DNA from 4 places in the Paenibacillus sp. GL_099_B genome. Region 1 is predicted to be linked to each of the others. Evidence: predicted binding sites of a transcription regulator. Region 1 holds the regulator's gene; each other region holds the start of a gene.
What was found. Region 1 encodes LexA, which represses DNA repair genes until DNA is damaged. Its sites were predicted from a motif close to CGAACATATGTTCG; they were not measured.
Positions count from the first base shown of each region.

Region 2: addB (helicase-exonuclease AddAB subunit AddB) is a predicted target of LexA. The motif match lies at 3,951-3,964, and genes of this name have one in related genera.
Region 3: recA (recombinase RecA) is a predicted target of LexA. The motif match lies at 1,834-1,847, and genes of this name have one in related genera.
Region 4: AC3ITG_RS07060 (DNA polymerase IV) is a predicted target of LexA. The motif match lies at 6,650-6,663, and genes of this name have one in related genera.

Region 1 is NZ_CM174430.1:4,342,983-4,351,114, forward strand. Features, by position in the region: gene AC3ITG_RS19615 (HAD family hydrolase) at 475-1,275, opposite strand; gene AC3ITG_RS19620 (hypothetical protein) at 1,303-1,815, opposite strand; gene AC3ITG_RS19625 (DUF896 domain-containing protein) at 1,942-2,151, opposite strand; gene AC3ITG_RS19630 (LysM peptidoglycan-binding domain-containing protein) at 2,248-2,625, opposite strand; gene lexA (transcriptional repressor LexA) at 2,930-3,556, shown strand; gene AC3ITG_RS19640 (aldehyde dehydrogenase) at 3,669-4,970, opposite strand; gene AC3ITG_RS19645 (CatB-related O-acetyltransferase) at 5,520-6,179, shown strand; gene glnA (type I glutamate--ammonia ligase) at 6,291-7,619, opposite strand; gene AC3ITG_RS19655 (MerR family transcriptional regulator) at 7,749-8,132, opposite strand, start outside.
Region 2 is NZ_CM174430.1:5,068,424-5,076,555, reverse strand. Features, by position in the region: gene mtaB (tRNA (N(6)-L-threonylcarbamoyladenosine(37)-C(2))-methylthiotransferase MtaB) at 1-151, shown strand, start outside; gene AC3ITG_RS23075 (NUDIX hydrolase) at 263-697, shown strand; gene AC3ITG_RS23070 (Na/Pi cotransporter family protein) at 756-1,757, opposite strand; gene AC3ITG_RS23065 (class I SAM-dependent rRNA methyltransferase) at 2,458-3,834, shown strand; gene addB (helicase-exonuclease AddAB subunit AddB) at 4,029-7,532, shown strand; gene addA (helicase-exonuclease AddAB subunit AddA) at 7,529-8,132, shown strand, end outside.
Region 3 is NZ_CM174430.1:2,562,094-2,570,225, reverse strand. Features, by position in the region: gene AC3ITG_RS11990 (regulatory protein RecX) at 1-333, opposite strand, end outside; gene recA (recombinase RecA) at 700-1,764, opposite strand; gene AC3ITG_RS11980 (competence/damage-inducible protein A) at 2,003-3,259, opposite strand; gene pgsA (CDP-diacylglycerol--glycerol-3-phosphate 3-phosphatidyltransferase) at 3,369-3,956, opposite strand; gene AC3ITG_RS11970 (YajQ family cyclic di-GMP-binding protein) at 4,279-4,770, opposite strand; gene AC3ITG_RS11965 (hypothetical protein) at 4,923-5,093, opposite strand; gene AC3ITG_RS11960 (RodZ domain-containing protein) at 5,161-6,201, opposite strand; gene AC3ITG_RS11955 (DUF3388 domain-containing protein) at 6,268-7,035, opposite strand; gene AC3ITG_RS11950 (DUF3243 domain-containing protein) at 7,233-7,496, opposite strand; gene ymfI (elongation factor P 5-aminopentanone reductase) at 7,673-8,132, opposite strand, start outside.
Region 4 is NZ_CM174430.1:1,542,773-1,550,904, forward strand. Features, by position in the region: gene AC3ITG_RS07020 (cyclic-phosphate processing receiver domain-containing protein) at 1-199, shown strand, start outside; gene AC3ITG_RS07025 (hypothetical protein) at 369-1,013, shown strand; gene AC3ITG_RS07030 (hypothetical protein) at 1,065-1,907, shown strand; gene AC3ITG_RS07035 (hypothetical protein) at 1,959-2,861, shown strand; gene AC3ITG_RS07040 (hypothetical protein) at 3,087-3,698, opposite strand; gene AC3ITG_RS07045 (hypothetical protein) at 4,058-5,164, opposite strand; gene AC3ITG_RS07050 (hypothetical protein) at 5,271-5,957, opposite strand; gene AC3ITG_RS07055 (hypothetical protein) at 6,031-6,528, opposite strand; gene AC3ITG_RS07060 (DNA polymerase IV) at 6,688-7,929, shown strand; gene AC3ITG_RS07065 (YolD-like family protein) at 7,926-8,132, shown strand, end outside.

The sequences.
Region 1 (8,132 bases):
TGTAGAAGACAAGTAATCAGATGAACTTCACCCCCACTGCAGAATAAACAAAACAGAAAATGTAAGCGATATCAATTATGTGAATCACTAGAGATACATATCGATTAAGACGCTTACCCTCATTTTCTTACAAACCACTTCATGTTGTATTTCCAGGATTAAATGGTTTCCTCCGATTATGTAAAGCGCTTACAATGGATATGAAAATAATAGCGAATAACTCCGGCTTCCACTTCATTCGAGTAAGTCAAAAGATATTCGCTGCATTCATTCGCATACTAGTCATACTAGTATGTTAGTTATATTTTAAATCAGCAGTTCTATAATTTCAATAACTTTTAATAAAAAATTTTATCTTTTGTTATTACGGTATAGTTCAAGCAGTCCCAAAACAAAAAAACATTGTTAGGTTTTATGGATAAAATACATCTCATAAAACCTAACAATGCTTGAGTAGTACACTAAAAATACGATTTATGATGCACTGAATTCAGCAATGATTCGTTCCAATTCGGATAAATGCTTGATTTGATGGTCAGGCACATACGATTCGGTATTCTCTTTATTCTCACGGTTAATCCAAACAGACTGAATGCCTGCAGACAATGCTCCACGAATATCAGTCGTAAGCTTATCTCCAACCATCATGCTCTCCTCAGGTTGCACTCCCAGCTTACTCAATGCGTGCTCGAAGATCGAAGGATCAGGTTTCCCTTTACCGAACGAACCCGAGATAATAATTTCGTCAAAAAAAGGAGCCAATTCAGGAACGCCATCAAGTTTCTCTTGTTGTAAAGCAGGACAGCCGTTGGTTAAAAGCAAAAGCTTGAACTTCCCTTGTAGATGACTCAACGTTTCCATCGTTTCTTCATAGACATGGGGTCTTGATCTCCGCTCAGCCCCAAATTGTGAGGCGAGTTGTTCCGCAAAATCTTCACGATCAACACCCAGCTTTAACAAGCCTTGACGCCATGACTCTTTACGATATGCGGGTGCAAGCTGCTCCAACTGGCGAAACTCCGGCTGGTCCCCACCCGTGAAGTTAGCCCAAAGACCTTCAAACGGGTTAATCCCAATCATTTTGGTAAACGAAAAAGTTTCATAAGACTCATACAGATTACGTGCCTCATTACGAACAGCTTCTTCAAGGTCTTCGGGTTTAACGCCCGTCTCTTCAGCTGCGATCAAGCAAGTCTCATGAAATGCCTCTCGAACACTGCGCTCATCCCACAGTAAAGTATCATCTAGGTCGAACAAAATCGCTTTTAACGCCATTTCGGTCATCTTCCCCTTTATGCAAAATTACTTTTTCTCGTATGTTTCCACGGTGATCTGATGTGCTTTGGCGAATTTCAGAAGACGTTCAGTTATTGCATCGGTATCATAACGATTGAGTAGTTTGGTAAATACCCATCTCTTACCTCGTGCATTATGCTCAATCACAACCGTACCTGGCTCAATTCTGAATTTCACGATATCGTCGACTCCAATTGAGCGCTCACGGTTCCCTTTTGTCGTCAAAATCCGATTACTTCCTATTTTGACATAAGGACGACGGAGCATGAAGATGACTGCCAAAAATACATACAGCAACAAGGTCACCCAGTCCCAAGTGGTCATCGGAGCTTTGACAAGAAATGTACTCATAAAGAGGTACAGGAATGCTAGTCCGATCAGAAAAATAGGAAACAGAAGACTGCGTCCTTTAAATACGTCCTCACCTGGTGTACCGGAAACCGGTTTACCGCTTTTTTTACGTTGCTGATTCAACTGCTTAGAATTTTTCCGAACCGTTCTCTCGAACGAACGCGACATGAGAATCCCCCTTAGATGTTCTTTGTATCGGCTTACATAACTGCAAACCAACATTTCCCCCTATAATTTGCAACCTCTAGATAACAGGAAGAAACCTAAATATCATAATGATATCATTAGGTTTCCTTAATGTTTGAGTTTGCCTTGGTGGCCTTGATCGTTCTCATCATCTACAATTTCAATCGTATCCAGTTGTTGTCTGAAATTGCTTCGAATGTTATTCAAATAAATTTCTCTAAGCTTGGCACGTTCTGCGAGCTCTTCCTCTGTCAATCCAGTGGATTTTTGCTTACGGGCCAATTCATTAATACGTGCTACCAGACTATCTATATCCAAGCTTGTCCCCTCCAAAAATACAAAGTCACATTAACTTTGACATGATAAGGGCAGCTTGTCAAGCTGACACGCATTAGCGCGTTTGGATATGCAGATTTATTCTGTGAATTGAGGCAGTATTAAGACTTGCCCCACCTGTATTGAAGTTGAATGAAGTTGATTCACTTTCTTGATTGCTTCTATATATACACGTGTATCCATTGTTTCAGGTTTGTGATCCAATGATATACTCCATAGCGTATCTCCTTGTGAAACTGCCATCTTCCCCCCAGGCAACAGATCGTTCTCATTGCCAGCGAACACAGTCAATACTGTACTGCAACCAACGAGTATGATTAAGCTTACGATTATTAATTTCAAGACCCAAGTTGGGACATTACCTTTTGCAAAAACCTTCTTAAAATTCCTTATGTTAGTTTCAACCACTTCTGAATGCACCGGTTCGTAAATACTTTGATAAGTAGAATATCTCATTAAATATCGACCTCCAAACGTTTGTTCCTATCCGTTGAAATCAATATAACACGAACAATTGTTTTGTACAATAACTTTTTAGAACAATTGTTCGCTTTTTTTTGTTGCATCCTACATTCTATTATCTTTCTTCTATTGTATAGAAACTGTCATTTGCAGTATTTGATTAGACTCAAAGAAAATTTTCATCTTTATTTGCAAAAAAACATTGATTTTATGGCATTTTATTTAGAACTTATGTTTGTACGAACGGAGGTTCTATGTTATAATTTTCCCAAACGTTACTAAATGGGGTTGATACGGTATGTCGAAGATATCCAGCAGGCAACAGGCTATTCTGGAGTTTATACGCAATGAAGTCCGGTTGAAGGGGTATCCTCCTTCCGTACGCGAAATTGGTGAAGCTGTTGGATTGGCTTCCAGCTCTACAGTACATGGACATCTGGATCGTTTGGAGAAGAAAGGTCTAATTAGACGTGACCCAACCAAACCAAGAGCCATTGAACTTCTCAGCCAGGAAGAGTCAGAGCATTCACATCAGTTTGCTCACAGCGTTGCTCGCATTCCTGTCGTGGGTAAAGTTACTGCAGGGGTTCCGATCACAGCAACAGAAAATATCGAAGATTACTTCCCTCTTCCTACGCATTATGTAGGCGAACAGAAAGTATTTATGCTTTCGGTCGTGGGAGACAGTATGGTTGAAGCAGGCATTGTTAACGGAGACTATGTTATCGTACGTCAGCAGCAAACTGCAGATAACGGCGATATCGTAGTAGCCATGACTGAAGACGATGAAGCAACGGTAAAAACGTTCTACAAAGAGAAAGATCATATTCGTCTTCAACCGGAAAATTCGACTTTTGAACCGTTGCGTTTGAAACACGTTAGCATCCTGGGCAAAGTCATTGGCCTTTTCCGTGATATTCACTAATATGTATTGAAGTTGTTCAGATGTTTCACAATAAGATACTTAGAGAGGTTGTCCCGTTAAACGGGACAACCTCTTTTTTCTCATACTACTTATATTGTTCTACGTTAGCCGACTATTCGCTGCGTTTAAGAATGCTTTTATGATGAGAAAACACATCAAAACTCTGTTGGCCATGGTAGGAACCCATTCCACTTTCTCCTACGCCGCCAAACGGGAGATAATGTGATGTCATATGAGACAATGTGTCATTAATACAACCACCACCAAAAGATACTTGATTCAGAACCTGATTCTGCAGATCCTCATCCTGAGTGAAGAGATATAATGCCAGTGGTTTGGGACGGCGAACAACCTCATCTAGCATGGGATTGAGGTCGGTATACTTAAATACAGGAAGGATTGGACCAAAGATCTCTTCTTGCATCACTGGGGATTTCCAATCAACTTCCCCCAAAACTGTTGGTTCAATGAGCAGCTGATCACGTTCAGAACGTCCACCGATCATTGCTTTGCCATCTTGGAGCAAAACCGATAAACGATCAAAGTTACGTGCGTTGACAACGTGCGGAAAATCAGCATTTTTCATCACATCGTCTCCAAATTTATCCTGAATTTCTACGCCGATTAATTCCAATAATTTGTCATGTACGTCCTCGTGTATAAGCAAGTAGTCCGGAGCGACACAGGTTTGCCCTGCATTCAGAAATTTACCGCGAACAATGCGCTGAGCTGCCAGCTTCAAATCCGCATCCTGATGAACAATGACCGGACTCTTACCACCTAGTTCCAACGTAACTGGAGTCAAATGCTCAGCTGCTGCCTTCATAACAATGCGGCCAACACCTGTACTGCCTGTAAAGAAAATATAATCAAACTTTTCTTTCAACAATGCTGTGCTGGTCTCTACTTCCCCTTCCATAACTGCCAGGTACTCACTAGGAAATATCTCATGAACCAAATCATAAGTCAGACGTGATACGGCTGGGGTTAATTCAGACGGCTTAATAATGGCACAGTTACCCGCAGCAATGGCTCCAATTAGAGGGCCGAAAGCTAATTGGAACGGATAGTTCCATGGTGCAATAATAAGAGCAACTCCATAAGGTTCAGGATAAATTAAGCTTGTGCCATCAGGTATAGCAGAATTTGTAGGCACAGGTTTTGGTTTAGCCCATTCCTCCAAATGTTCCAATGCAAAATCCAGTTCACCCAACACGATCCGAATCTCAGAGCCATAAGCCTCTGTTTCAGATTTATTTAGATCCGCACGAAGTGCGTCAAGAATACGTTGCTGATACTTCTCAATTCCCTGTCTTAATTGCTGAAGAGCACGAATACGGTACTCAATAGACTTAGTTTGACCTGTATAAAAAAATGTCCGCTGTGCGGCAACCAGTTGCTTCTCTTGTTCCATATTAACATCTCCAATTAATTGTTCAAAATTTAATTTCTAAAAACATAAATGAATTATAACGCAATTATATGAAACTATCAACATATAGATACTGTAAAAATAGAGCAAACAATTAAAACGTACTCTCGCTTCAACGATATGATCATAATTTAATTAACCATTCTATTTCTTATTGACTACATAAAAAGCCTTAACACTAATATGCTAAGACTTATTCTACGAATACTAGCTTCCTCTTTACATTCTTATTTCCGTTCCTGTATAACTCCAACGTGATGTATCCGCCCTTCCAAATGGTGGACACGTGTTCTGTCTATATTTACTCTTCCTGAATTTTTTCTTCATTATATACACTTTGAGGGAGGTTACTTACTGACATCTCTTTATCAGAATAGGATTGACAAAAAAAGAAGTGATTGCTACAATGGCCCTCATATCAAAAGGAAGGATGATTCAGATGATTCGTCGTCTAAAAAAACTAAAGAATGTAGCTACCGCATCACGCTTCTAAGTTACTCAGAAATATAACTTAGAAGCGAGGAAATTAAAATGAATATAAACCAATTTAATCACTGGTCTGAAATTAAGTATTTAAAAGATATTGTAACCAATCCATTAATCGAAGTTGGCGATTACTCCTATTACTCTGGTTATTACGATAACAATTCTTCTTTTGAAGATGGATGCGTGAGATATTTATGGGGAGATGAAAAATCGAGGAGCTTATTCAACCCTATTGAGGAATTTGGATGGCAAATAGATCGATTAATTATTGGTAATTATGTATGTATCGCAGCCGGTGTCGTTATTCTTATGGGAGGAAATAACAATCATCATGCGGAGTGGATCACTGTTTATCCGTTTGCTGATCAAATTAGCCGTTCCTTCTCAACCAAAGGTGATACCATTATAGAGAGCGATGCATGGATCGGCATGAATGCAATGATTATGCCGGGTGTTACCATTGGTGAAGGTGCAATTGTTGCAGCAGGCTCAGTTGTAACAAAAGATGTCGCCCCTTACACGATAGTAGGTGGAAATCCTGCAAAAGAGGTAAAGAAGCGTTTCTCAGAAGAAGAAATCATGAAGTTAAAAGAAATGCGCTGGTTTGATTGGAAGAGAGAATCAATTGAAGCAGTCACTCACTTGCTTTCGAGCTCTTCAATAAACAAGTTATATGAGCATTATTTATCAGAAATTAAGGACTGAGCTCCTATAGACATAAAGCTAGGTAGAATAATATTCTACCTAGCTTTTTTATATCCCCTTGCCCACAAAAAGAAAAACCCCTCAGCGCTAGAGCGCCAAGGGATTGAGCTATTAGTACAACGTGATATATTGATCGCGTTCCCATTGGTGGACTTGTGTACGGTACATGTCCCACTCAATTTCTTTCAGCTCATAGAAGTGAGCCAGGGCGTGGTCGCCGAGAGCATCACAGATGACTTCGCTGCGGATCAATTCGTTCAATGCTTCTTTCAGGTCAGCTGGCAAGCTTGGAATGCCTTCTTCCACACGCTCTTCTTCTGACATGATGTAGATGTTACGGTCAATCGGAGCTGGTAAGGAAAGCTCACGTTTGATTCCGTCCAGACCTGCTTTCAATAAAACAGCCAAAGCCAAGTAAGGGTTAGCAGCCGGATCCGGATTACGAACCTCAACACGTGTACTCAGACCACGGGAAGCTGGAATGCGGATCATTGGGCTACGGTTACTGGCGGACCATGCTACATAACAAGGGGCTTCATAACCTGGTACAAGACGTTTGTATGAGTTCACAGTTGGGTTCGTAATTGCTGCAAACGCACGCGCATGCTTCAAAGTTCCAGCCATGAAGTGACGTGCAGTTTTGCTCAGACCCAGCTCGTCCGACTCGTCTACGAATGCGTTCACTTTGCCTTGGAACAAGGATTGGTTACAGTGCATACCGGAACCGTTCATACCAAACAGCGGTTTCGGCATAAAGGTAGCATGTAGACCATGCTGACGTGCAATCGTTTTAACAACGAGTTTGAACGTTTGGATCTGGTCTGCTGCTTTTAGAGCATCAGCATATTTAAAGTCGATCTCATGCTGACCTGGAGCTACTTCATGGTGGGAAGCTTCGATCTCAAAGCCCATTTCTTCAAGTGTGATAACGATGTCACGACGACAGTTTTCACCAAGATCCGTAGGCGCTAGGTCGAAATATCCACCTTGGTCATTCAGTTCGTTAGTCGGGTTTCCTTTTTCGTCTGTTTTGAACAAGAAGAACTCTGGTTCAGGACCGACGTTGAAGGAAGTGAATCCCATTTCTTCGGCTTCTTTCAGGTTTCGTTTCAAGATGCCACGCGGATCTCCTGGAAACGGATTACCATCCGGAAGATATACGTCGCAAATCAGTCGAGCAACACGGTTCTCGGCTACCCAAGGGAAAATCAGCCAAGAATCGAGATCCGGATAGAGGTACATGTCGGACTCTTCAATACGTACATAACCTTCAATGGAAGATCCATCAAACATCATTTTATTATCCAGAGCCTTGGTAAGTTGGCTCACAGGGATTTCAACGTTTTTGATTGCTCCAAGCAAATCGGTAAATTGCAAACGAACGAATCGTACATTTTCTTCTTTTGAGATGCGTAGTATGTCTTCTTTAGTAAAACTCACGATACCCTCTCCCTTTCTTCTCTGCGTATTTGGCTTGCCTGTTATATTTGTACATTAGAATATTGCATGGGTCAAGGAGTCCTCCTACCCAAAAGCAGGATTTCCCCTGACCTACGAGGTTATACGAACTTATTTTTTATTAAAGAAACGGGAAAGCTCTCCCTGGATGAGAGATACTTGTCCAGGTCTCTTACCTGACACCAGTTGTTGTTTAAGCAGACGATGCAGTTGGGAATCCGACAGCTCTCTACGTTTCACTTCCGTATCGGGTGTAATAACAGTCGCTTCTTCTGACTCTTTGGATACAGGATTCATCACTTGTTTAATGCCCGCGATGTTAACTCCTTTTTCAATCAGAGCCTTGATTTCCAGCAATCGTTCTACGTCATTGAAAGAGAACAAACGCTGATTACCTGACGTTCTCGCAGGAACAATCAAACTGTGCTGCTCATAATAACGAATCTGACGCGCGGACAGATCCGTAAGTTTCATTACAATACCTATCGGGAATAA
Region 2 (8,132 bases), 730 kb from region 1:
CAGTGACAATTACATTCAGCTGGTCTTTGATGGTTCCATGGATATGGTCGGCAAAGTATGCCGTGTCAAAGTGACCGAAGCGGGTGTGAATGAAAGCCAGGCTACGCTGGTTCGTGTGTTGGAAGAAAATCTCAAGTCCGCAGCGATGTAATCGAGGCGTCAGAAACAAGGATTTCATTTCCTTGGGGAGTGTACCCGTGGAGATGAGGTCCTTCTTTTTCCAAAAAAAGATGCAGACAATTCCGTAATGGGGGAGAGCAACATGAACAGAAAAGAAATTTCGGCAGGCGGAGTCGTCTACCGCACGGGAGAAGACGGAAAGCTTCAAATTCAACTGATTGTAGATCGGTACGGCAAAACGACCCTCGCCAAGGGCAAAATGGAAGATGGAGAAACGGTGGAACAGACCGCACTGCGTGAGATTCTGGAAGAGACAGGCATGGTCGGTCGAATTGTAGAACCCGTCGATATCATCGCCTATACGTATCAGCATGCAGAGTTTGGTCCGGTGGACAAGGAAGTTCATTACTATCTCGTTGAAGCGGAAAGCGGCGATCTGCAGCCTCAGATTGAAGAAATCAAAGGTGTGGATTGGTACGCTCCTGAAGAAGCTTGGTCCAGACAGCAGCATAGTGGATACGATAATAACGATGACATTTTACGTGTGGCGCTGAACAAATTAGGCATTAACGTATAGCTGTTTTGTTTTCTTTTGAGTGACGTATCGCTACTGTTTGTCGAAAGAGTGCTGAACATCAGGCCACGGGTGACTTCGCCACTGGGGTGGAGACCGGTGGTTTTTTGTGCCAAATCGGCAAGTAGCAGAATGGCAAGGCAAGCAGTGAACTGGTGACGTTAAAAAGGGTCTGGGCATGCGCAATCTGTGCCCCGTTATCCGCTGACAGCCAGGCCGAAGCTGCATGCAGCTGGCTGATCAGCGGCATAAATAGCAGCGCTCCCGCAATGTTTAATACGACATGGGAGGCTGCGACAAATTTGCCTGCGGATGCTCCGCCAGCGGCTGCAATCACGGCGGTGATACAGGTCCCCACGTTTGATCCGATCACAATGGCGATGCCGATCTCCACAGGCAGTACTCCTGTGGCTGCAAGCGTAATCGCCATGCTGATGACGGCTGCACTACTATGAATGAGAGCCGTCAGACAGGCACCAGCCAGAAAGCCCCACCACAAGCTGTCGGCTGATCGATCCAGAAACCACTGAAATACGCCCATACTACGCAGGGGCACGGCAATGGATTGCATCACTTGAATGCCTGTCATGACGAGTGCAAATCCGGCTGACGTGAGAAAGCTGTATTGTATGGTAAACAGTGTCCGGCGTGTGCGTTCAGGAGCGAACTGATTTCGTTCACCAAGCACAACAAAGACGGCCCAGCCTGTCAGGGACAAGGCAAGCAGAGGCAGGGAAACCCGTCCGATCTGCAGCCCGACCAGCTCGGTGGTTAGACACGTCCCGATGTTGGTGCCGAGAATAATACCAAGTGTGCGTCCGTAGGTAATTAATCTGGCGTTCGCCAGTCCAATGGTTAGTACGGTAACGGCGGTACTGCTTTGCAGCAGGGCTGTAGCGCCCGCGCTGAAAGCCATGCCTTTCCAGGGAGCAGAGGTAGCCCGGCTCAGCCATCCAGCCAGCATGGGCCCGGCCATCCGCTGTAAGGCTGTTTCCATCAGCTTCATCCCACCAAAAAAGATAAGAAGCCCATATAATAGGGGCAGCACAACATCTCTGAACATGAGTTAACATCATTCCTTCCGTGCATATCCTTATTTTCATCCTATGAGTAAATAAGGACAACCATGACAGGCTAACGGGATTCTGGAGTCAATAGCATTTGAAAGATCGGTAAGTCACCATAACGGTCACCCAAATTATCGCCCCCAATTCAAAAGATACGGAGATTCTGCAAACGCAGCGGAGGGGATGGAATTGGAATTGGAACTGAAGAAGCGAAGCGTTTACGGTCATAGAGTTGATCTAAAGATTCACACGATAACGAAGAGGGCAGAAAAAACCTGAAGAAGCGAAGCGCTCGCCTTTATCCTCGGATTTTTCCTATAGTGAAAAAGGAATCAAAAAAATCTGAGGGTAACAGCGATCGGAAGGTTGTTCTGTCATCGCAGTGGCAAGTGTGGAATTTGAGATTCATCTGTACAACGACGTAACAGCGATCGAAAGTCTGATCCATCACCGCAGTAGTCACCCAAATTACCACCCACAATTCAAAAGATACGGAGATTCTGCAAACGTAGCGGAGGGGATGGAATTGGAACTGCAGAAGCGAAGCGTTCGCCTTTATCCCCGGATTTTCCCTATTGAGAAGGGAATCAGAAAAATCTGGGGATAACAGCGATCGAAAGTCCAATCCATCCCCGAAGCGGTCACCTTTGCACCAAGCCTATCTTTTCAACTAACTATGAAAGAAGTGGATCTATCTTGCCATCAGTTACACTGGAACGCAGCCGCAAAAAGCGGCTTGAACATGCACATCCATGGATATATAACAATGAAATTGCCTCTGTTGAAGGAAACCCCGAGCCGGGAGATCTGGTCAACGTATTGAATCACCAAGGTCGCTATCTCGCGACGGGTTACTATAATCCTGCATCTCAAATCACAGTTAGAGTCGTGGCATATCAACCTTTGGAGTTTGAACAGATGGACACCGCGTTTTTTGCAGCGCGATTCCGCGATTGCTTGCGCCACCGGGAGCGTTTTATTCAGGATGGAGAGGCATACCGTCTTGTTTATGGGGAAGCTGATTTCCTGCCAGGACTGATCGTTGACCGTTTTGGCAGCATCCTTGTTGTTCAATTGCTCACATTGGGCATGGACCGTTGCCGCGAAGCGATTGTACAAGCTCTAATTGAAGTGATGCAGCCGGAAGGCATCTATGAACGCAGTGATGTGTCCATTCGTGAACTGGAAGGCTTGGAACAGACAAAAGGACCATTGTATGGGGATTGCCCGCGTCATGTCACGGTAACGGAGAACGGATTGCTCATTAAGGTGGATATCGTGGAAGGCCAGAAGACAGGGTACTTCTTTGACCAGCGCGAGAATCGTGCAGCCATCGAACCGCTTATGAAGGGTTGGGGTTACAAGAGTGGTATTACGCTCCAACAGACTGAACAGGATGGTACGCAGCAGTTGCTTCCTGTGAATAAAAGTGGCAAGGTTGTGACGTTCCCTTATTGGGATGGGGCCACTGTGCTGGAATGTTTCTCCCATACAGGCAGCTTCACATTGAACGCCTGCAAATATGGAGCCAAAAAAGTAACATGCCTTGATATCTCAGAGCATGCGATTGAAAGTGCACGAACCAACGTAGAGCTGAACGGTTTCACTGAACGGGTCGAATTTGTCGTTGCGGATGCATTCCAATACTTGCGTGAGCAGGTGAAAGGCCTCGATGAGCGTAACGTACGCGCGCGTGCTGGCGAACAGAAAGTGGATACTTCCAAAGCACTTGCATCCGGTGGTAAAACATTTGATGTAGTTATCCTCGATCCGCCAGCCTTTGCCAAAACGAAATCAGCAGTTAAAGGCGCATGCCGTGGATATAAGGACATCAATTTGCAAGGAATGAAGCTGGTGAATGAGGGCGGGTATCTGGTAACCGCAAGCTGTTCATACCACATGCGTCCGGATCTCTTCCTGGAAACCATTGCAGATGCAGCCGAAGATGCAGGCAAAGTACTGCGTCTGATCGACTGGAAAGCAGCCGGAAAGGATCACCCGCAAATTTTGGGCGTAGACGAAGGTCATTACCTGAAATTTGCCATCTTCGAAGTGCGCAGCAAAAAGAATTAATCGAGCGATTTTCATTTAAGTCGAACATACATTTACGCAAAGAGTCCACAGTTTTCATAAGCTGCGGGCTTTTTGCTATGCTCGCGCAAAAGCTCTCTGGAATTGCCGGATAGTGGCAAACGTATGTTCCGAACCAAGTCAGATATGTTATACTGGGAATTAAAATCTGTTCGTGATGGTTTGGAGGATTAAACATGTCCGTACGCTTTGTTATTGGCCGGGCAGGCAGCGGCAAGAGTGCGCTGATTACCCGGGAAATCACATCCCTGCTTCAAAAGGAACCGCAAGGTAAACCACTGATTCTGCTGGTCCCGGAACAAAGTTCGTTTCGAACCGAACAGTCACTGGTATCTTCAGGGGCTATTAAAGGTACCATGCGTGCTGAAGTGCTTGGTTTTCGCCGATTGGCCTACCGGGTAATGCAGGAGGCAGGTGGTTCTGCACGTATTCCCATTGGAGCTGAAGGAAAAAAAATGCTGCTCTACAAAGTGCTCCAGCGTCGTAAGGAAGAATTGAAGCTGTTTGGAGCATCAGGCAGTCAGCTGGGATTTATAGGAGACTTAAATGATTTATACAGTGAGTTTAAACGTTATGAACTTGACCCTACATCACTGGAAGAAGGACTTTCCGCATGGAATACTTCCTCTTCTGCACCGATTTTGGGAGACAAGCTGCATGACTTGCTTCTTATATACCGTGACTATGAAAAGGAGTTAACCGAACTATATATCGATGATGAAGACACGTTGACTGAACTGACAGAGCGATTGCCAGAAAGCACGTTGCTGCAAGATGCACAGATCTGGATCGATGGATTTCAGGGATTTACCCCGCAGGAAATGAGTGTCATTGGAAGACTTATGCTGCAAGCTTCTTCGGTGACAATTGCATTGACTTTAGATCGTGTTTACGACCACGGCGCACTTCCTGGAGAACTGGAGCTGTTTCATCCCACGGCGAGTGCTTACACGCGCCTCAAAGGCATGGCTGAGGATCTGGGTGTCCTTAATGAGACAACCTTGCTTCAACCGGAAGTTTTGCCTAGATATGAAGGCAGTCCTGGACTGGCGCATTTGGAGGCTGGCTTTGATCGCAGAGTTCGCTGGAAGAGTGAGGGGCGTGATGCGGGTGTCCGACTTTACGCCGCTGAGAACCGCCGGGCTGAGATGGAAGGAGCACTTCGTGAGATGCGTCGTCTGGCGCAAGATGAAGGTGCGCGTTACCGAGATATGGCAGTGCTCGTTCGTCAGTTGGATACATATGCCGACATTGCTGAGCCCCTATTCAGGGACTATGGCGTGCCTGTCTTTCTGGATCGGAGAAGAAATGAACTACATCATCCATTATCGGAATTTATTCGTTCAGCACTCGATATCATTCGCCGTCGCTGGCGTTATGAGGATGTGTTTCGCTGTGTCAAAACAGATCTGCTGCTTCCACGGGACGGTTCCATCACACGTGAAGATATGGACCAGCTTGAAAATTATATATTAGCTTGCGGAATTCACGGATACCGCTGGACAGATGGCAAGCCATGGAAGTATGTACCCAGCCTGTCCCTGGAAGACAACGATCAGGATGTCCGCAGCCGGGGCCGGGAACTAATGCTGTCCTTAATGGAAAAATGCCGTACGGTGATTGTTGATCCACTGGGTGCTTTTGAGAAACGAATGAGCAAGGCAAAGACAGCTAAAGACCAATGTGCGGCGCTTTACAGATTACTGGAAGATGCCGAGATTCCTTGGAAGCTGGATCAGATGTCAGCAGAAGCCAAGGTCCAGGGTGATCCGGAACGTTCGAGAGAACATCGTCAAATGTGGGGGGCTGTCCTTGATCTATTAGATCAGATGGTTGATATGATGGGTGCCGAACGGCTGGATATCGATCTATTTGCCGGGCTGATGGAGACCGGATTAACCGAACTGAAGCTGGGACTTGTTCCTCCAGCGCTTGATCAAGTGTTGGTTGGATCGATGGACCGTACACGTCTTCAGGATATTAAGTACGTATTTATTCTGGGTGCTGTAGACGGAGAACTGCCTGCTGTGCCTCAGGATGATGGTGTATTAACCGAGCAGGAACGGCTGTTGTTGACAGAGAGAGGTTTGGGGCTTGGGCCGGGAGCAACAAGACAAATGCTGGATGAACGCTTTCTGATCTATACAGCCCTGACAGCGGCGAGCAAGCAGTTATGGCTGAGTTATCCCGTTGCAGATGATGAAGGGAAGACATTACTGCCCTCGGAAATTGTACGACATGTACGGAAGATGTTCGGTCTGCATGAGCAGCCATTGCTTGCCCAGCCGCCAGTTACCGATGCTGAAGAGATACACTGGTCTTATGTTAACCATCCTGGTCAGAGCCTCTCTTATCTCATCGGACAATTGCGCAGATGGCGCCGTGGAGAAGATATTCCTGAAATGTGGTGGGCGATCTATAACTGGCATGTCTCTAGGGAGACGAGCAGACCTCAGCTAAAACAATTGCTTGGATCGGTCTTTTATCGCAATCGGGCGTTACCTCTGCGTACGGCTACCAGCCGCAGATTATATGGTACAGAGGTAAGGACGAGTGTCTCTCGAATGGAGCGTTTTGTGGCATGTGCGTTCTCCCATTTTGCTTCTCATGGGCTGCGGCTGAAAGAGCGCCAGTTGTACCGCTTGCAAGCCCCTGATATTGGACAATTGTTCCATGCTGCCTTGAGTCAGCTTGCAATACGTTTGCGTGAGCAGAATCGCAGCTGGGGCAGTCTGTCTCCGGAAGAATGCCGGAAGGAAGCGGAGCACACCGTGGAGCAGATTGCCCCACAATTGCAGGGAGAGATTTTGCTAAGCACGAAACGGTATGGTTACATCTTCCGCAAGCTGAAGGATATCGTTAGCAGGGCGTCGGTTATTCTGGGTGAACAGTCCAGACGGGGAAGCTTTGAACCGATTGGGTTGGAGCTTGATTTTGGACCAGGTAAACCCCTGCCGCCGCTTCGTTTTGAATTGGAAAATGGCTGTGTGATGGAGATTGTGGGTCGGATCGACCGCGTGGATGTGGCTGAAGGAGAAAACGGCTTGCTGCTGCGAGTCATTGATTACAAATCCAGCCAGACCGATCTTAAACTGCATGAGGTGTATTATGGCCTGTCATTACAGATGCTTACGTACCTGGAGGTACTGCTTAGTGCTGCCGAGGAATGGCTTGGAGAATCGGCGATGCCTGGAGGAACACTCTATTTCCATGTGCATAACCCGTTGCTTCAATCCGCGAACGGCATGACATCTGAGCAGGCAGGACAAGAACTGCTGAAACGGTTCAAAATGAAAGGCTTGCTGCTGGCGGATCGGGATGCGATCGCTCAAATGGACAATACCCTGGACAAGGGCTATTCAGCTATTATTCCAGTTGCACTTAAGGCGGATGGCAGCTTTTATAGTAGCGCTGCTGTAGCTACGCCAGAGCAATGGGATACCTTGCTGGCTTCAGTTCGCAGCAATATACGTGAGATTGGCACCCGGATTACGGAAGGGGATGTCGCGATTGAACCTTACCGTATCCAGCAGGAGGTTGCATGCACCTTTTGTCCGTACAAGCCAGTCTGTCAATTTGATGAAAATATCGAAGGTAATGAATATAATCTGTTGTCCAAACCGGGCAAACAGCAAATCTGGGACATGCTGTCTCAGGGCAAGGGAGGGGAAACATCATGACGAATATGCCAAAACCGGAGGGAAGCTTCTGGAGTGATGACCAATGGAGTGCCATCTCACAGAGTGGAGAAGACATTCTGGTTGCTGCTGCAGCGGGTTCCGGGAAGACGGCTGTATTGGTTGAACGGATTATTCGCAAGATTGCAGACCCTTCCCGCGGATTCAGCGTAGATCGTTTGCTGGTTGCGACATTTACGAAAGCTGCTGCTGCCGAGATGAAGCAGCGGATACGTGAAGCACTGGAACGTGCACTTGAAGAGCAGCCTGCGGAAGAACATCTGCGCAAACAACTGTCATTGCTCGGGCGAGCATCCATTACGACACTGCATTCATTCTGTATGGAAGTCATTCGTCGCTATTATCAGCAAATACCGCTAAACCCGGCTTTCCGGATTCTGAATGAAAATGAAGCAGAAATCATGCGGCAGGAATTATTGGAGCAGTTGTTTGAAGAAAAGTATGGGGAAGAAGACGAAGGCAGTACATTCCGCGAATTGGTGGATTGGTTCAGTGGGGAACGAAACGATGATGCCATGCATCGACTTGTGCAGCGTTTGTATGATTTCTCACGCAGTCATTCCTGGCCGGATCATTGGCTTG
Region 3 (8,132 bases), 1.8 Mb from region 1:
CTCTTTCTGACGAAGCTTCTGACTTAATTCGTGGCGTGTGCGGGGTTTATGCTCCAGAAATCGCAAAGACTGCACATACGTCCGCTGTCGCTCGTCAGCTACTATGATATCTTCCAAGTCCTTTTTCAGAAACGTATTTCCCCGGGTCATCCGATATTTAATCATTACATCTTCAAGCACCGTGATCGAATATAAACCAAAGGTAATTCGGTAACGAGCTTCCCTGCTCTTCGTTCGTTCAACTCGTGTAATGGTAAGTTCTTCGTTATCCGGGAATTGGGAGATTCCCTCCAGCTCGGCTTCTTCATATAAATCATCTTCATGTTGATCCATTTCGGTCTCCCCTTCCATGTCATTTTGTGTGTCTGTGAACTGCACGGCCTAACTGACAAGTACATAGCAAATTAAAAGACTTCCTCGGATACGATTAGCACATCTCCGACGGAGATAACACAGCTACACTGAATACGTTTAGCGTATCTTCATAGAGACATCAGACGCTAATACAAAAGGCCGGAAACAATATCCGGCCTCTCCCTAACAGTAAACGTGCCAACAGCCCCTGCCCATTCGGACAGAGGCTGTTGGACAGCGCGAGCGCACACACCATACCCCAAGCTAGATCGAGCCAAGCTCAATCAGACAAGCTTTGGGAGTTCAGAGGGCAACGCCCTCTAGGGCCCTTCCTACAAGGGAGGGTTACTCGTTAATTTCAAATAGTTCTTGTTCTTCTGCTGCTTCTTTTTGTTGCTCTTCGCTAGTTGGCGCAGGAACTGCAGTAGTCAAGTTACTGGCTACACGAATTTTTTGTTCAATGATTTCAGCAATATCTTTATGCTCTTTCATGAACTGCTTCGCGTTCTCACGGCCTTGTCCTAAACGCTCACCTTCGTATGAGTACCATGCACCACTTTTATTGACGATGTCCAGCTCTGTACCAATGTCAATGATACTGCCTTCTCTCGAAATACCCTCACCGTACATGATATCCACTTCCGCTTGTTTAAACGGAGGTGCTACTTTGTTTTTCACCACTTTAATACGCGTACGGTTACCAATCATGTCATTTCCTGATTTGATACTCTCAATACGGCGTACATCCAGACGTACCGTGGAATAAAATTTCAGGGCACGACCACCTGGTGTTGTTTCTGGGTTACCAAACATAACCCCGACCTTTTCACGAAGTTGGTTGATAAAGATCGCGATCGTTTTGGATTTACTGATTGCACCAGACAGTTTACGCAGTGCCTGAGACATCAGACGCGCTTGCAAACCGACATGGGAATCACCCATTTCGCCTTCGATTTCTGCTTTTGGTACCAATGCAGCCACAGAGTCAATAACGACAATATCCACAGCACCACTACGTACAAGAGCTTCTGCAATTTCAAGCCCTTGCTCACCCGTATCTGGCTGAGACAGAAGCAATTCGTCAATGTTAACACCAAGTTTGCTTGCGTATTGTGGGTCAAGAGCATGCTCGGCATCGATAAATGCAGCTTGTCCACCCACTCTTTGTACTTCAGCGATAGCATGCAATGCTACGGTTGTTTTACCAGAAGATTCAGGTCCATATATTTCAACAATACGGCCTTTAGGCAAGCCGCCTGTTCCTAATGCAATATCCAAAGCCAAGGAACCGCTGGGTATAATTTCCACATTCATGTGAGTCGACTCACCCAGTTTCATGATGGATCCTTTACCAAATTGCTTCTCTATTTGACGGAGCGCCATATCAAGCGCGGCACGACGGTCTGACAATAAGCTCACACCCTTTACTGTTTATAAGATAATGATACCTTGTTTTAACACGTTTGCCAAGCTTTTTTTCGAACATACATTCGTTTTTTTTGCAAAGGCCGAGGCGCCTCTTCCTCAAGGAAACTTTCCATTAAACAGAAAAAAGAACCGTAAACAAGGCTGTAGAGCCTGATTCTACGGTTCTTCCGTCTTCCTTTATTATACTTGTTTGCCATGGCAAATGCAATCCGAACTGTGACTAGTCCATCTCCACAAGCTTGCGCCACAAACGGTAAAGAATCGCTTTCGCTGAACGGATCCGAACCGTCTCCCGATTGCCATTAATGCGCAGTTCATGAATTTCTGTCTCTTTACCACGTTGGGCCAGAGCGATGAAGACAAGTCCTGGCGGTTTGCGTTCGGAATAACCAGGTCCCGCTACACCTGTCACTGACAGACCGAAGTCGGCATCCCCAATCATGCGAATCTGCTCTGCCAACACTTTGGCGACTTCCGGACTCACTGCGCCCGGTGCATCTTCACCTTCCAGATAGGAATGCGGCACATGGAGCAGCTTTTCTTTAATTTCATTGGAGTAACATACAATTCCGCCCTTAAGCATCGACGCACTGCCAGGAACTGATGTCAGACTCTGCATGACGAGCCCTCCTGTGCAGCTCTCAGCCGCGCTAAGGGTCAAACCCATATCAGACATCATGGTAACAATTGTGTACTCTATAGGCACATCCTCGTTCGCGTAGAGATGCTCTGGCAATCGTTCCCGAATCTGAACTTCCATTACATCCAGCTTCAGCTTTGCCTCACTCTCACTTGGAGCCTTTGTAGATACACGTACCGTAACTTCTCCCTCACTTGCATAAGGAGCAATGGTAGGATCTGTCTGTGTATCAATCAGATCAAGGAGTCGGTCTTCCAATGCCGATTCGCCAATTCCTGCAAACTTCAGCATTTTCGAGTAGATCGGCATTTCTTCTGTCAGTACATGCTGGAACAACCAAGGCTTAACTTCCTGTTCAAACATAGGAATTAGCTCTTTCGGTGGTCCAGGCATCACTACATAATGCTTGCCATTGTCGGAAATTGCATTTCCTGCGGCAAGGCCTGTTTCGTTCGCCAGCGGTGTCCCGCCTTCTATAACGATCGCCTGACGACGATTGTTTTCGGTCATGTCTACATTGCGATCTCGGAAGAAGCTCTCGATTTTGTCCATGGCCATTCGATCTATATGTAGCTTGCGGTTCAAGACCGCCGCAATCGCATCCTTGGTCAGGTCATCCTGTGTAGGACCGATGCCCCCAGAAAATAAAATGACGTCTGCACGACCCTGAGCGATGCGAATGGCGTCACTAAGTCGATTTAGATTATCACCAACCACCGTTTGGAAATATACATCAATCCCGATCGCAGCCAATTCACGGGATAGATATCTGGCATTGGTATTCACAATTTGTCCAAGCAACAATTCTGTGCCAACTGCAATGATTTCTGCCTTCATTCAGCATCCTCCTGTACACGTGGTGAGTGATCAAAGGGCAATAGGATAATTTCCTATTGCCCTTCGTACAAATGATTTCTTCATGCTTCCCCATTTAACCTTAAAAACGTTACGCTTTTGATAAATGAAGCAAATTTTTGTTTTTGATAAAGTAATCAATGCCTGACCAAATCGTAATAATCGCTGCAGCCCAAACGGCGATAACGTCCATGTGAATACCCGTGAATGAGAACGGGAAATTATTCAACAACAGCAGCACAATCGCCACAATTTGCACGACGGTCTTCAGTTTGCCCCAGGCACTTGCCGCAACAACCGAACCATCCAATAATGCAATCTGACGCAAGCCAGTAACCGCAAACTCACGACTAATAATGACCACAGCAATCCAGGAATCCAACTTGCCCATTTCCACAAGCGAAATCAGCACCGCAGTAACCAACAACTTGTCAGCCAGCGGATCAAGCAATTTCCCCAGGTTGGTGACCATATTATTTTTCCGCGCCAGATAGCCGTCAATTCCATCCGTGCTTGCTGCAATGATAAAAATGACAGCAGCAATCAATTGATTATACGGAAGCGATAAGCTTCCCAATTGCAACGGCTCTGGATAGAACGGAAAATCTACGAGCAGGAACACCATCAAAAAAGGGATTAAGCAAATTCGTGCAAGCGTAATCCGGTTGGGTAAATTCACAAGACGCCCTCCCTCTTATCCTCCATTACTCCAAACATTCATCTTAATCCCGTATTCATCATCCGGAACATGAAATTTACAGTTTCACTGTCAATCAGCACTAAAGTGCTCTCACTATGTAAAAACGCAAAAAATAAAGTCAACCGTTCAAACGCAAAACCGTTTTAAACGTTCCGGTGACTTCAGAAGATGTACTGCTTTTCACAAAGTCAGCAAACGATGATGACTGGACTTTGATGCTTATCTGCCAGCAATGCACACTTAGTATAATATACGCCAATTGCAGTGTCAAAAAACATGCCTAGCTACAAATGAGGAGATATTACTTAAAGTTTGTATATTGAAGATCCAGAGGTAGATTGGCACCGTTCAACAACTGCATAACTGCTTGCAAATCATTCTTACTTTTACCTGTTACCCGGAGCTGATCTCCCTGAATCTGACTCTTCACTTTCATCTTGGAGTCACGAATCAGAATATTAATTTTTTTAGCGATATCCTGATCAATCCCCTGCTTGAAATTCAAACGCTGGCGGACTGTACCTGAAGAAGCCGGCTCTACTTTTGCATAATCAATGTTTTTTAAAGGTAAACCTCGCTTAGCCATCTTGGATTGCAGCACATCGATAACAGCCTTGAGTTTGGTCTCATCATCAGATACGATCGTTAACGCATCCTTATCCAGTTTCAGACTGCTCTTGCTGCCCTTGAAGTCATAACGCGTGCCAATTTCCTTTTCCGTTTGTGTAACGGCATTTGTCAATTCCTGCAAGTCCATTTTGGACACGATATCAAATGAATTTTCTGAACTCAAACCAGTCACCCTTTCAGTTAATCATATGTTCTGTAACATTATAGAGGATACGCCAAGCAAAAGTCTAATTTTATGAGGTTTTTCAAAATAAAAAAGCATTTTTGGCTGCCACTGAGATGGTTGCCAAAAATGCTTGCCGTGCGGCTGCCATTCTAATAACGGCTGCGATTAGGCTGTCTGAACATGTCGAGCACACCCAGAAGCACATGTGCAAGTCCAAAACCCAAAATTCCGTAACCCCAGGCAGTTGGAGTCAAGTAATAACCCAGGAGGCTGACAATGATCCCCAAACCTGTTACGATCCAGCTGACTGTCACAGCCATCCACCTCACTTCACCAAAAGTTGACTGCAAGTTAAGACAAGGTTAGTGTCTCCCGCAGAAACTTTGGTTATTCGCCGCTAGTGCCGGTGTTTCCTTCGGTAGTGCTTCCTGTTTCATTCGTCGTAGTGCCTTCAGTACCTGTGGAGGACGTATCCTCACCAAGTCTTAACCGAATGCGGTTTGTCGCTTTCCCGTCTGTCACAACCTGCCCTGCAACCTCAATCGTGGTCGCTGCAGCGTAACCGGACTTAATGTACATTCCTGCACTGTCCAATTCAAAAGTATAACTGTCTCCCTCAGCGGTGTTGCCGTACTCCAACTTTTCTCCACTAGAGTTCTCACCCTTGTATACTTCCAGCCAACTATGCCCCGTTGCTTTAATCGTAACCGTCACAGGCTGCCCTGCACTGCCGTTTACTTTGAAGTTCGTAATATTGCCTGATTTTCCGTCTTCAGCAACAGTTACAGAAGCTGGCGGATTATCCGTTGGATTCTCTTCATTTTCACCCGTCGTTTGCCCATCCGTCTGTCCGTCAGTCTGCCCCTCTGCTGTTCCGCCACCGTTACCGCCTGCTTCGCCTTCATTCGTTTCTCCGCTACCTGATTCATTGGCTGGAGGATTAGAAGCTTGGCCATTATCTGTAGGCTCATCCGGTTTATCTTGAGGTTGCTGCTGGCTGTCTGTGATCTTCGTCTGATCCAGCCCTTGTGTATCCGAATCATCCCTGTTCATCACTACATACACGTACAACAGCACAAGAATTAATACCGGAAAAGTCCACATCAGCGCAACAGACATCCAGCGGTTACTGCGCTCTACCGGGCGGCTTGAACGCTTTTGAATAACCGGCTCCATGGTTGCTTCCGTTTCTTCTGCAGGTACATCTTTCTTATGTCCCTCCAGCAGCTCATCAGGATTTAGTCCCACCGTTTCCGCATAGGTTTTGATAAATGCACGCACATAGAAGCTACCAGGCAGCACTTTGTAGTCTCCTGCCTCTATTGCCTCCAAATACCTCTTGCGAATTTTAGTCATTTCCTGTACATCGTCAAGACTCATCCCTTTTTGCAGCCGGGCCTCTCTTAACTGCTGACCCAGTTCAGACATGCCATCTCCTCCTTATGTTTATCTCTATGGTTGTTGCTTATCTATTTCATGATCCCGTACGGAGCGTTACAGTTCGTCGGTGTAGCTGGCCGTAAACGTATCATAAATAATTTCTTCATTCGGATTGTTGCGCAGTTCAATAATAATGTCAAAATCATTAAAATCATATTCAGACTCCTGCACAAAAATATCCGGATGTTCAATAACCTTGGTGCTTGGCATCGTCATGATGTCCTGTAACAGATTATAATGCCGTTCGCTTGAACGAATCGTACTGACAATTCCGTCAATGATAAACACATTGTTTGGATTCAATTCGTCCTCGGACATCTGGCTTCTTATGGTCTGACGAAGAAGTGTGGAGGAAACAAACGTCCAGCGCTTCATCGCACATACACTGCCCGCAATAATGGATTCCGTTTTGCCTACACGCGGCATTCCACGCAAACCAATGACTTGATTGCCTTCCCTCTTAAATACTTCACCCAAAAAGTCCACAAGTAACCCAAGTTCGTCCCGCGTAAAACGAAATGTTTTGCGATCATCCGAATCACGATCAATATAACGACCATGACGCACAGCCAGAATATCTACCAGTTTCGGTTGGCGCAAAGCAGACACAGTTATGCTGTTCACTTTGCCAAGCATTTCACCCAGCAGACGGATCTTCTCATCATCGTCCGATTCCAAAAGCATCCCCCGGGTTTTGCCTTCAACACCGTTGATGGTCAATATATTTACTTCAAGCATCCCCAGCATAGAGGCAATATCCCCTAAAAGGCCGGGTCTGTTCTTATGTATTTTATACTCCATATACCATTGTTTAGATTCCATTTAAACACCCCGTAAAGCATTATTCCACATTATTCGACAGTAACAGAACGCGTCCAATGGACGACAATCTGAGATATCTTCTAAAAATGGGTCACGTTAATGATATATAAAAAGAAAATGAATTACAAGAACAGGTCTGTAATCAATGTGTAATCATTAGAGAAAAGCCCCCTTGCGGGAGCTTTCCATCTGTAATCTTATGCGTTTTGTTTGGCCAATTTGACCATCAGGCACGCAATCGTACGACGTTCATTCTCGTCGCCGACTTCCCATAGTTCTTTCAATGCCCGGTTGGAAGGGTTCGCCGGATCTACTTTCTCATCCAGGAAGTCACCGATTTCATACGCAAGTTTGTTGATGGTTTCTTCATTCATCCCCATCTTCTCTGCTTGCTGTACGCGATCACCCAAAAACTTCTTCCAAGTGTCAAAACTCGTGAGCACCGTTTTGTCTGTTGACATGATAAATCCTCCTTTGCTTGACGCATGAGATTTAAAATCAACAGTTGTAATATGTGCTTCCCGGACATTTTATATACGAGCATTTTTGAATTAATCGAAGATCATCTACGAATCATTAATTTCCATCAAGAAACTACCCCGAAATTAAAACAAAATTGAATCCGCGCCCCCATATATTACGTGAGCCAGCCACCATTTGGACTTATAATCTGCCCATTAATGTATCCAGACTCGGGAAGTGCAAGGAAGTAGACCAGCGATGAGATTTCATCTGGCTGGGCGAGTCTTCCTGCCGGAATTTCCTCTTCTAGCATTTTTAGTTCATCTTGGTCCAAATGATTCAACATGGATGTTTGAACCGCACCGGGAGCTACAGCATTCACCGTTACGCCAGATGGAGCCAACTCTTTGGCAAGAGCTTTGGTGAATGCATTTACACCGCCTTTGGTTGTAGAATACAACACTTCACAAGAGGCACCCGACAGTCCCCAGATAGACGACACGTTAATGATTCGACCATATCTTTGGGAGATCATGTGAGGCATCATTTCCTGTGTACACAAGAACGTGCCTTTCAGGTTGATCGCCATCACTTCATCCCAGATTTCTTCCGTAACATCGGACAGCATTCCATAA
Region 4 (8,132 bases), 2.8 Mb from region 1:
CGTGGTCGCTCGTACATATTATGAAGCCATACATATACTTGAGACTAGAGAGGTGGATATTCTTACATTAGACCATGGTCTGGGTGAAGATGTGGATGGTAAAGAGCTACCCAATGGATATGACTTAGTTAAGTACTTCTGTGAACACGGATTGAGAGCGGATAAGATATACATACATACTGATAATCCTGTAGGCTGACAGAACATGTACGAGACACTGTTAGCGGCTCAGCGTAGAGGGTTCATTGAAGAGGATATTGAGATATACCATTATCCGATAACGGTGAATAGGTATTCTGGTTAAACAATGAGATACAATTGGAGATACAGCAAGGTTGTTAGCGGTCGCATGGGAGTGAGCATAATTAATGAATAAATCTTCAAATCTTTCTGGATTATTTCTGTTAGTGGTAGTTTTAATGATATTTGGATCTGTTATTCATGGATGTAACTATGTAACAAGAAAAATACAAGACTCCAATACTGTGAAAAATTTTGATAAGGCTGAACTAGATAAATTACTCTTTGATAAAGATGAGTTTATCGCAAAATTAAAGACTGTTATCAACTTTAATGGTACAGAAGAGGAAAACACTTCTAGGGGAGTATACATGTATCGACTAAATAACTGGAATTATATGTTTGTTTATACATATGATGATTATGATTATGGTGGTATCTATAATAATAAAATTCAATCAGTTTCTCTGTTAGCTGAACCTGATTTCTTAGCTTCGTATAGTCAACTTAGACTAATTTATGAAATTATGAATAATCTAAACAACCCTATGAATATTGAAGATCTGGAAGAAAAAGCGAATAGATATAGCTCAAGGATATCCCAGTCAACCTCTAATGGGTGTGGAGTAACTGAAACCATAAACTCCTCTGAATTCAGTAAGAAATGTGGTTATAAAAATACAGGAGATTCTTCATCTTGGAGTTACAATATTCCGATACATGATTTAGTCCAACAAGGATATGAGGTTTATAGGATTCAAAATAAGAAATAGTTTGAATAAAAGGCATGGTTTATTTGGAGTTTTGAGAATGGAGGAAGACAATTGGCAAAAGGTGCAGGGAATTTTGCTGATGTTTGGAAGCACTGTGTACTGCTCGAACTGGTAGAAAGTTTAGTAGAAACAGAAGCATTCAATAGAGAGAAATTTTCTTATTTTGAAACGCATGGTTCGTTGGAAAAATATAATGTTAACATAAAGACATACAAAGAAACTTCCTATTTTGAAGCAAATAGGGGGATTACTAGAATAATAATGAATCGTGATAAACTTGAATGGGATAATGAAGTCTGGCAACACCCATATTTATTGCTACAGATGAAACAAATAGACGACAAAAGTAAAAAACTGCTCTATAAATCTTCGTGGAGTTTAGTTCTGGAATTGTTAAATAAATTTGAAGTAGATTTTGATATGCAAATAAGGGAAAAGCTTAATCAAAATAAACATATAGAATTAAATGAACGTTATAGAGATCATATGAACTTGAAGTACATTTGTGATTCCGATGGCTATGACGATCTAGATATTATGCTAAAAGAAAACTACAAACCTGACCTAGTGTTTATTGATCCCTATTATAAAAATCAAAATCTTGGGCAAGAGTTAAGGGGAATAATACACAGTTTAAATGCAAAACAAATACAATTCGTTATTTGGGCTCCAAAGTATTCAAAGGGTAATGTTGTAACACAACTGACTAGATTAGAATTGAACTCCATCATGTTAATTAATTCAAATAAAAGTAAAGCTACAGGCATGACACAAAACAAAACCAATGTTCTTACCGAATCTCATATATTCTATTCAAAAAATTTGTCTCAACATATGAAGAGAGTGGATGATAAGCTTGCCTTTTTAAGGAACAATGCATTGGGTTGGTCATAATTGTTTTCGAGTAAAATGCAAGTTTGATCTATTTTGATAGGGGGTATCCATGTGGAAAAGCAATTCCTAAATCTAATTTCTTGTTTTACTAAAGACGACAACTTAACTGGTGACATAAATATTCAGAGCTCTGACTTCAGTGAAATAGTGAACAGATTCAATTTAGCGCTTCGCTTAAAAAATGAAACATTATTGGTTAGTGAGTATATGGGACAAATGATTGCTCCAGTACCTTTCGCCTCTGGAGGAAAAGAGATTAAATTTGTAACTCTGGGATTGAATCCTCATTTAGACACTAAGAGTACCAACAAAACCGTCAAGGAGAAAGAAGCTGCTTTATCCACTTGGGAGGAATATTCAAGATTCTATAACTCGGAAGGTATATTTAAACATGTTGCCGTGCCGATTGGTAGGTATTATAGGGAAATGACACCATTGGCGACATCTCTAATTGAAGGGGAATATACAAGTTGGTTGGATTTTAAACAGGGTTTAACTAAGGAAGAAACAAGCGCAAAAGTTATTAAATCACTTGAGAATTTTTGCGCTGCAGAATTTATTCCTTTTCACTCGCATAGGTTTAAACCACACAGTTCAGATGTTGAAAAGCTCTTTAATACAATTCCTGAATTTAAAAATTATCTAACTTTACTCTTTGATACGATACATAAATCACTTTCAAAAGATGGCTGGATTGTCTGTAATGGTAGTAACTCTTGTGATATTCTGCTTGAGATGGTATCAAGAAATCAGCAATTAGGGTCCTTGGAACTCGTTAAGGATTACAAAGCAGATAAGGCTTATTCTCTTTACTATTGGGGAAATCGACGTGTTGTACTGCTTCATCATTTCTATGCAGCGGCTGGGAGAGGATTAAAACTATCAAGCAACGAAGATAAGAAAAGAATGATCAAGGATGTTATTCAGACTTTTAGGGATAACATGAAATGTTGATTTCACATAGTTTAAATAACAAAACCCACCAAATTAAATGGCGGGTTTTTGTTGTGTTTGTATATTCTTCATTAGAGTATTTTTCCTTCAGAAGAGTCTACGTATAGTATTTGGATAATGAAGTAGATAAGATAAGTCAAATTAATTAAAGAATTTGAAAAAGAATAAACAGTTAGGAGATAAGCAATGTGAAGTAAAAAAATCAGCTTAATAATAATGAAAGGCCTAGTGGCAACCATCTCCAAGAGTTGTTGGCTTGTTTTGTTCAACCGCCGATAATAGATCCTCTTTTTTTGGACGATTTACGCAGAATGGATTCTTTTTTTTTGGTCCAATAAAGTGAATTTTTTCATTGTTTAGGATTGCAGTTTCTTCAATGATAATAAATCCTTGATCATATTTATCTTGAGAAGATGTCAAAGATTTAAGCATCAATTTATTGTTAAATGTCACTTTATGTATCAGTAAGGGAACGTAATGATATTTCTTAAGATAAACCCAGTGGTATGTTATGTCGTTCTTCTCAGCAAATCTGAGATTTATTGGCATTAATGAAAGGTAAACGATAAAGAGAAGGAATAGATCAAAATAACTATCTATAATATCTTCTTTATTTAGAAAAAAGGCTGTTAAGTTTATAAGAAAACAACCTATTATAGTTACGAGTATTGATAAGATAAGTACTTTGGTTAGTTGTCGATAAAGTGCTCTTCTGGGAGTAAACAAAATTCTCTCATGTTTGTTTGCTAATAGCAAAAGTATACCTGAAATAATAACCAAGGGTGAAAAAGTAGGAATCAAAAATTGTAACCAGTTTTCTTTTAGACCTTCGATCATTCAACCACCGCTTTCTTATTTATAAAGTTTATATCGGCAGTTATCAAATTAAATTAAATTTATAAGGACAGAGGATAGAATGTAACTTTGATTTCTCATAGTTTTAATTCGTCATCTGAGTTCTCGTTCTTCTGTTGAGTAGTCCAATTCACATAGAATCCTTTTTCATTTTTTCATAATTAACACGCAAATAAATTGCATGTGTTCACCTTGAAATAGATCTAAAGTTCGACCAGGATTTATTGAGATCTGAAAAAGAATGTTTAGTCAGTAAGGAGCAAAGACAGGCTACTAGTCTACACTTTAAGAAGAGGCATCAAATACATATTTCAAATGAAAAAAGTGGTCTAATAGACCACTCAAAATGTAGAAATAGAATCCAATATTCCGTTATAAAAGTAGAGATAGTCATACTCATATGACCATAGTTCAGTTGCAACCCTTGAACCGTTGTAAGTGCTTATATCGCTTGGATTGCCCCATGACATAAGTACCTGTTCTGTCGTCATGCCGATAGAGATACTATTGTTAGCAATATTGTCCCACGCTTTTTTAGACCAGTTTGGATAACTCGTTTTTGGATTTGTAGAATAAAAGAAGTTGTAGATATCTGACGATGGATATCCGTGCAGAAGCAATTTTAGAGTCACCTTGTTCCCATTTGCTCGATTAGCACTAATTACAAGGTTTCCATCTTTAATATCTAAAGAAGTAAAATACACTTTCTCGATATTATGTAATGGACTCGAAGAAGGAAGTTTATTGGAATTTGCCCAGTAGTATTTCCCCTTGAATCCGCTCTTAATTAATTCATACTGGAAAAAGAAACAGAAGGAGTCAGGCTCTGATTCAAGAATTGTTTCTTCGATTGTTTTTCCATCATTCAGGAGAATAGTGACATAAGTCAAATATCCACTGTATTTAAGATCAATAACCCATCCTGTTTTGTTGGTATCGTACATAAACACTTTTGAACCAAGATAGTATTTAACCCCTTCAGGAATCTTGGTAAAGTTGTTGATGATTTTATTAGACTTAGTTTGACCGTCTTTATTACTCCAAATAAAAACCGAAAAGCCTTCTGAAATGTGTTTAGCTGAATAACCCGTAATACTCAAAAACATTTTTAAAGATATGTAAGTTGTATTTTGATATATCTGAGAATTTGACTTATCGAGATTAAAGCTACCTTTGTTAGAGCTTATGCTGATGCTATTACTATAATTCACTTTGATGTTATCTAGGTCATTTAGTAACTTTACAGGTACATATAAATTGTTGTCATCAGCCAGATAAGTTTTCTGCTTTAATACTTTAATGTTTCCATCCAAAAACACTGCTGTTTCCTCTGGTGCATAAGAATTATCAAGGGTGTTGCCTTTTGCTGCATTTGTAGGAGTAGCCAGAATACAAAAGAATAAAAAAACCGAAAATAAACCAACTAAATATCTAATATTATTTCGCATGTTTCCCTCCAAATTTTGAGATTCAACATGTATAGTATCACACAAGCCATATATTAAATAGAAATATTAAATGAATTGAACAATTCAATAAAAAAGGAGCGCCCAATTACTCAGGTGCTCCTTTTTTATCTTGATATTTAAATAATTCTTCTACAGTTTGATTGAGTATACTATTGCAAACATCTAACACAAAGGTGGGGAAATTTTCTAATAGTTCAACTTCGTGATAATAGCTTAGTCCAATATGTTTATCGTTCATATCTTCAATGGCCATTATCGTAATGTACAAGTCTTTATAGTCGACTGGGTGAATTTGTCCACCGCTATGGATGACTCTATTTCTTACCTCGATTATGAACTGTAGCTGTCTCCAACATTCTAATTTTAATCGAGGCTCAACAGAGATCGCATTAAGTATGCTTTGTATAGCTTTCTGAAGTTCTGCTCCTTTGAGCTGTTTGTTTTGGAGCGAAACTATGTTTAAATCTGTATTCTCTATCAGCTCGTTGCGTATTTTTCTAATTACCATTTCCAATTCAGTTAATGCGGAAGAGAGGATTGAGGATCGCAGTAAATTGGGATACGTGCTATGTAGCTGAAAATAGCGTTCACGGTTTTCGTCCCATACCATTGTTTGATCTTCACCCTCATATTTTGCTGCAAGTCCTTTAACTCGATTTGCAAACAATGTGGCTTGAGATTTTATTGACTCTTCCATGTCTTCAGAATAAATTTTTAGTAGATCAAATTGAGAATTAGCATTTGTCTGTAATACTCGAATCGAGAAATTCATGTTATCAACCTTTCGTTTTAATATTGTTGGTAAAAGACAAGTTTTACAAGAAGAAAGGGTGGAGAAATCCACCCTATAGCTTTATCATTTTATCATTGACAAGATCATACCAATATACTGCACCCGTATTCATATCAACATGATACCATCCGTATGTAGCTATATGGTCGGGGAAATTTTCATATGCACGAATAACATATCTCCCTTCACTTGTGCCATCCTCCATGAAATGAAGTTTGTACTTATCCGCATCTTTCTTTATTTTGTTGTAAACTAAGTCAAAGGCTTTATCTAAGCTAACTTTTACAGTTGGCTGCTTGCCAATATAAAGATTATCCCCTTTTAATGAAACCTTCTCACCAATTGCATTACTCATACTTCTAACTGGTACATATGTAGTGTTCTTGTACGTTATTGCATCAGTTGTGGACTTCTTAGTACCATCTACATAGAGACTGACTTTCTGAATTACTGCTTTAATTGGTGTAGTAGTAGCTGCAAAAGCCGTTGCTCCTGTAATGGTTGATCCGATCAGTATACCGATCACTAGCCCCTTTAACTTGTCCTTCATTTTAATACTCCCTTGTTATGTGAAATAGAATACCTAATGTATTATATAACTTTTTCAATGATACGGACTACAAAAATTCCCTGTTGCATAAAGAACGCATGTTCGGTTTATAATACTGATACAAACAAATGTTCTTATTTGATTATGGGAGTGATAGTAATGGCGAAGAAAGAGCGGACAATCATGTTAATTGACATGCAGTCGTTTTATGCCAGTGTTGAAAAGGCTAAAATGCCACAATATAAAAACAAACCATTGGCAGTTGCAGGAGATCCAGCAAGACGTTCGGGAATAATACTTGCTGCATGTCCTTTAGCTAAAGCAAAAGGCGTGTCAACCGCTGAACCATTATGGCAGTCACTTCAAAAGTGTCCTGAGTTGATTATTGTAAGGCCACATATGCAAGAATATATTGAAGTATCTACGCAAATTATGTCCATTATTGAGGAGTTTACTGACTTAGTTGAACCCTATAGCATCGATGAGCTTTTCGCGGACGTGACCGGATCTCTACATCTTTTTGGAAATGACCCAATTGATTTAGCAAGGCAGATCCAAGACAAGATTTACAATGCTACGGGAGTGTATGCCAGAGCAGGCATTTCGACCAACAAAGTGATGAGTAAGCTTTGCTGTGACATGATCGCAAAGAAAGTTGATGGTGGAGTATTCTTTCTAAGAAAAGAAGAGCTCCATGAGCATATAGGCGATAAACCAATTCGTGATATGTGGGGTATTGGGTCTAGGATGGATAAACATTTATGGAAAATGGGCATTCGAACAATAAGACAGCTTGCGAATACTCCTCTGTCAAAATTGAGAAGCAAATGGGGCGTAAACGGAGAGGTTATTTGGAGAGTAGCAAATGGACTGGATGACTCTCCAGTAACAATTAATACTCATAGTGTACAAAAGGATATTGGGAACGGTATGACGCTGCCTAGGGATTATACAGAAGCTTGGGAGATTGAAGTAGTCATTCAAGATATATGTACAGAAGTGTGTAGACGTACACGTAAAAAGGGATTAATGGGTAGTGTAGTTACAATGAGTTTATCGGGAGCTGACTTTGATCACCCAACTGGATTTCACAGACAAGTTAAACTGCAAGATCCAACCAATATAACTGTAGATGTATGCAATATAGCTAAACGTATTTTTCGTCAACACTGGGACGGTCAACCTGTAAGACGAGTTGGAATATCTCTGTCCAACCTCTCCAATGCCGAGACATATCAACTGTCTTTATTTGATGATCAGGAACAAAAACGTGCGATTGATAAGGTCATGGATGACATAAAGGATCGTTATGGTGACATTGCCATACTTAGAGCAAGTTCTATTACCTCTGCTGGGCAGGCCATAGACAGATCAAATAAAATTGGAGGTCACTATAAATGAGTAAAAAACTTGAGGCAAATGGAATATGGGAATCGAGTCGCATGATGCTTCCACAGCATAAAGAGAGAATCATTGAACATCGTTCAAAAGATAATGATTTAACTAAACCTCTTTTACACGAAGATGAGTTGGAAAATATTTATCAAAACATAGGAATATCATATAGATATACAGAAGAGGCTGAATTTGAAGTTTTTGATTTG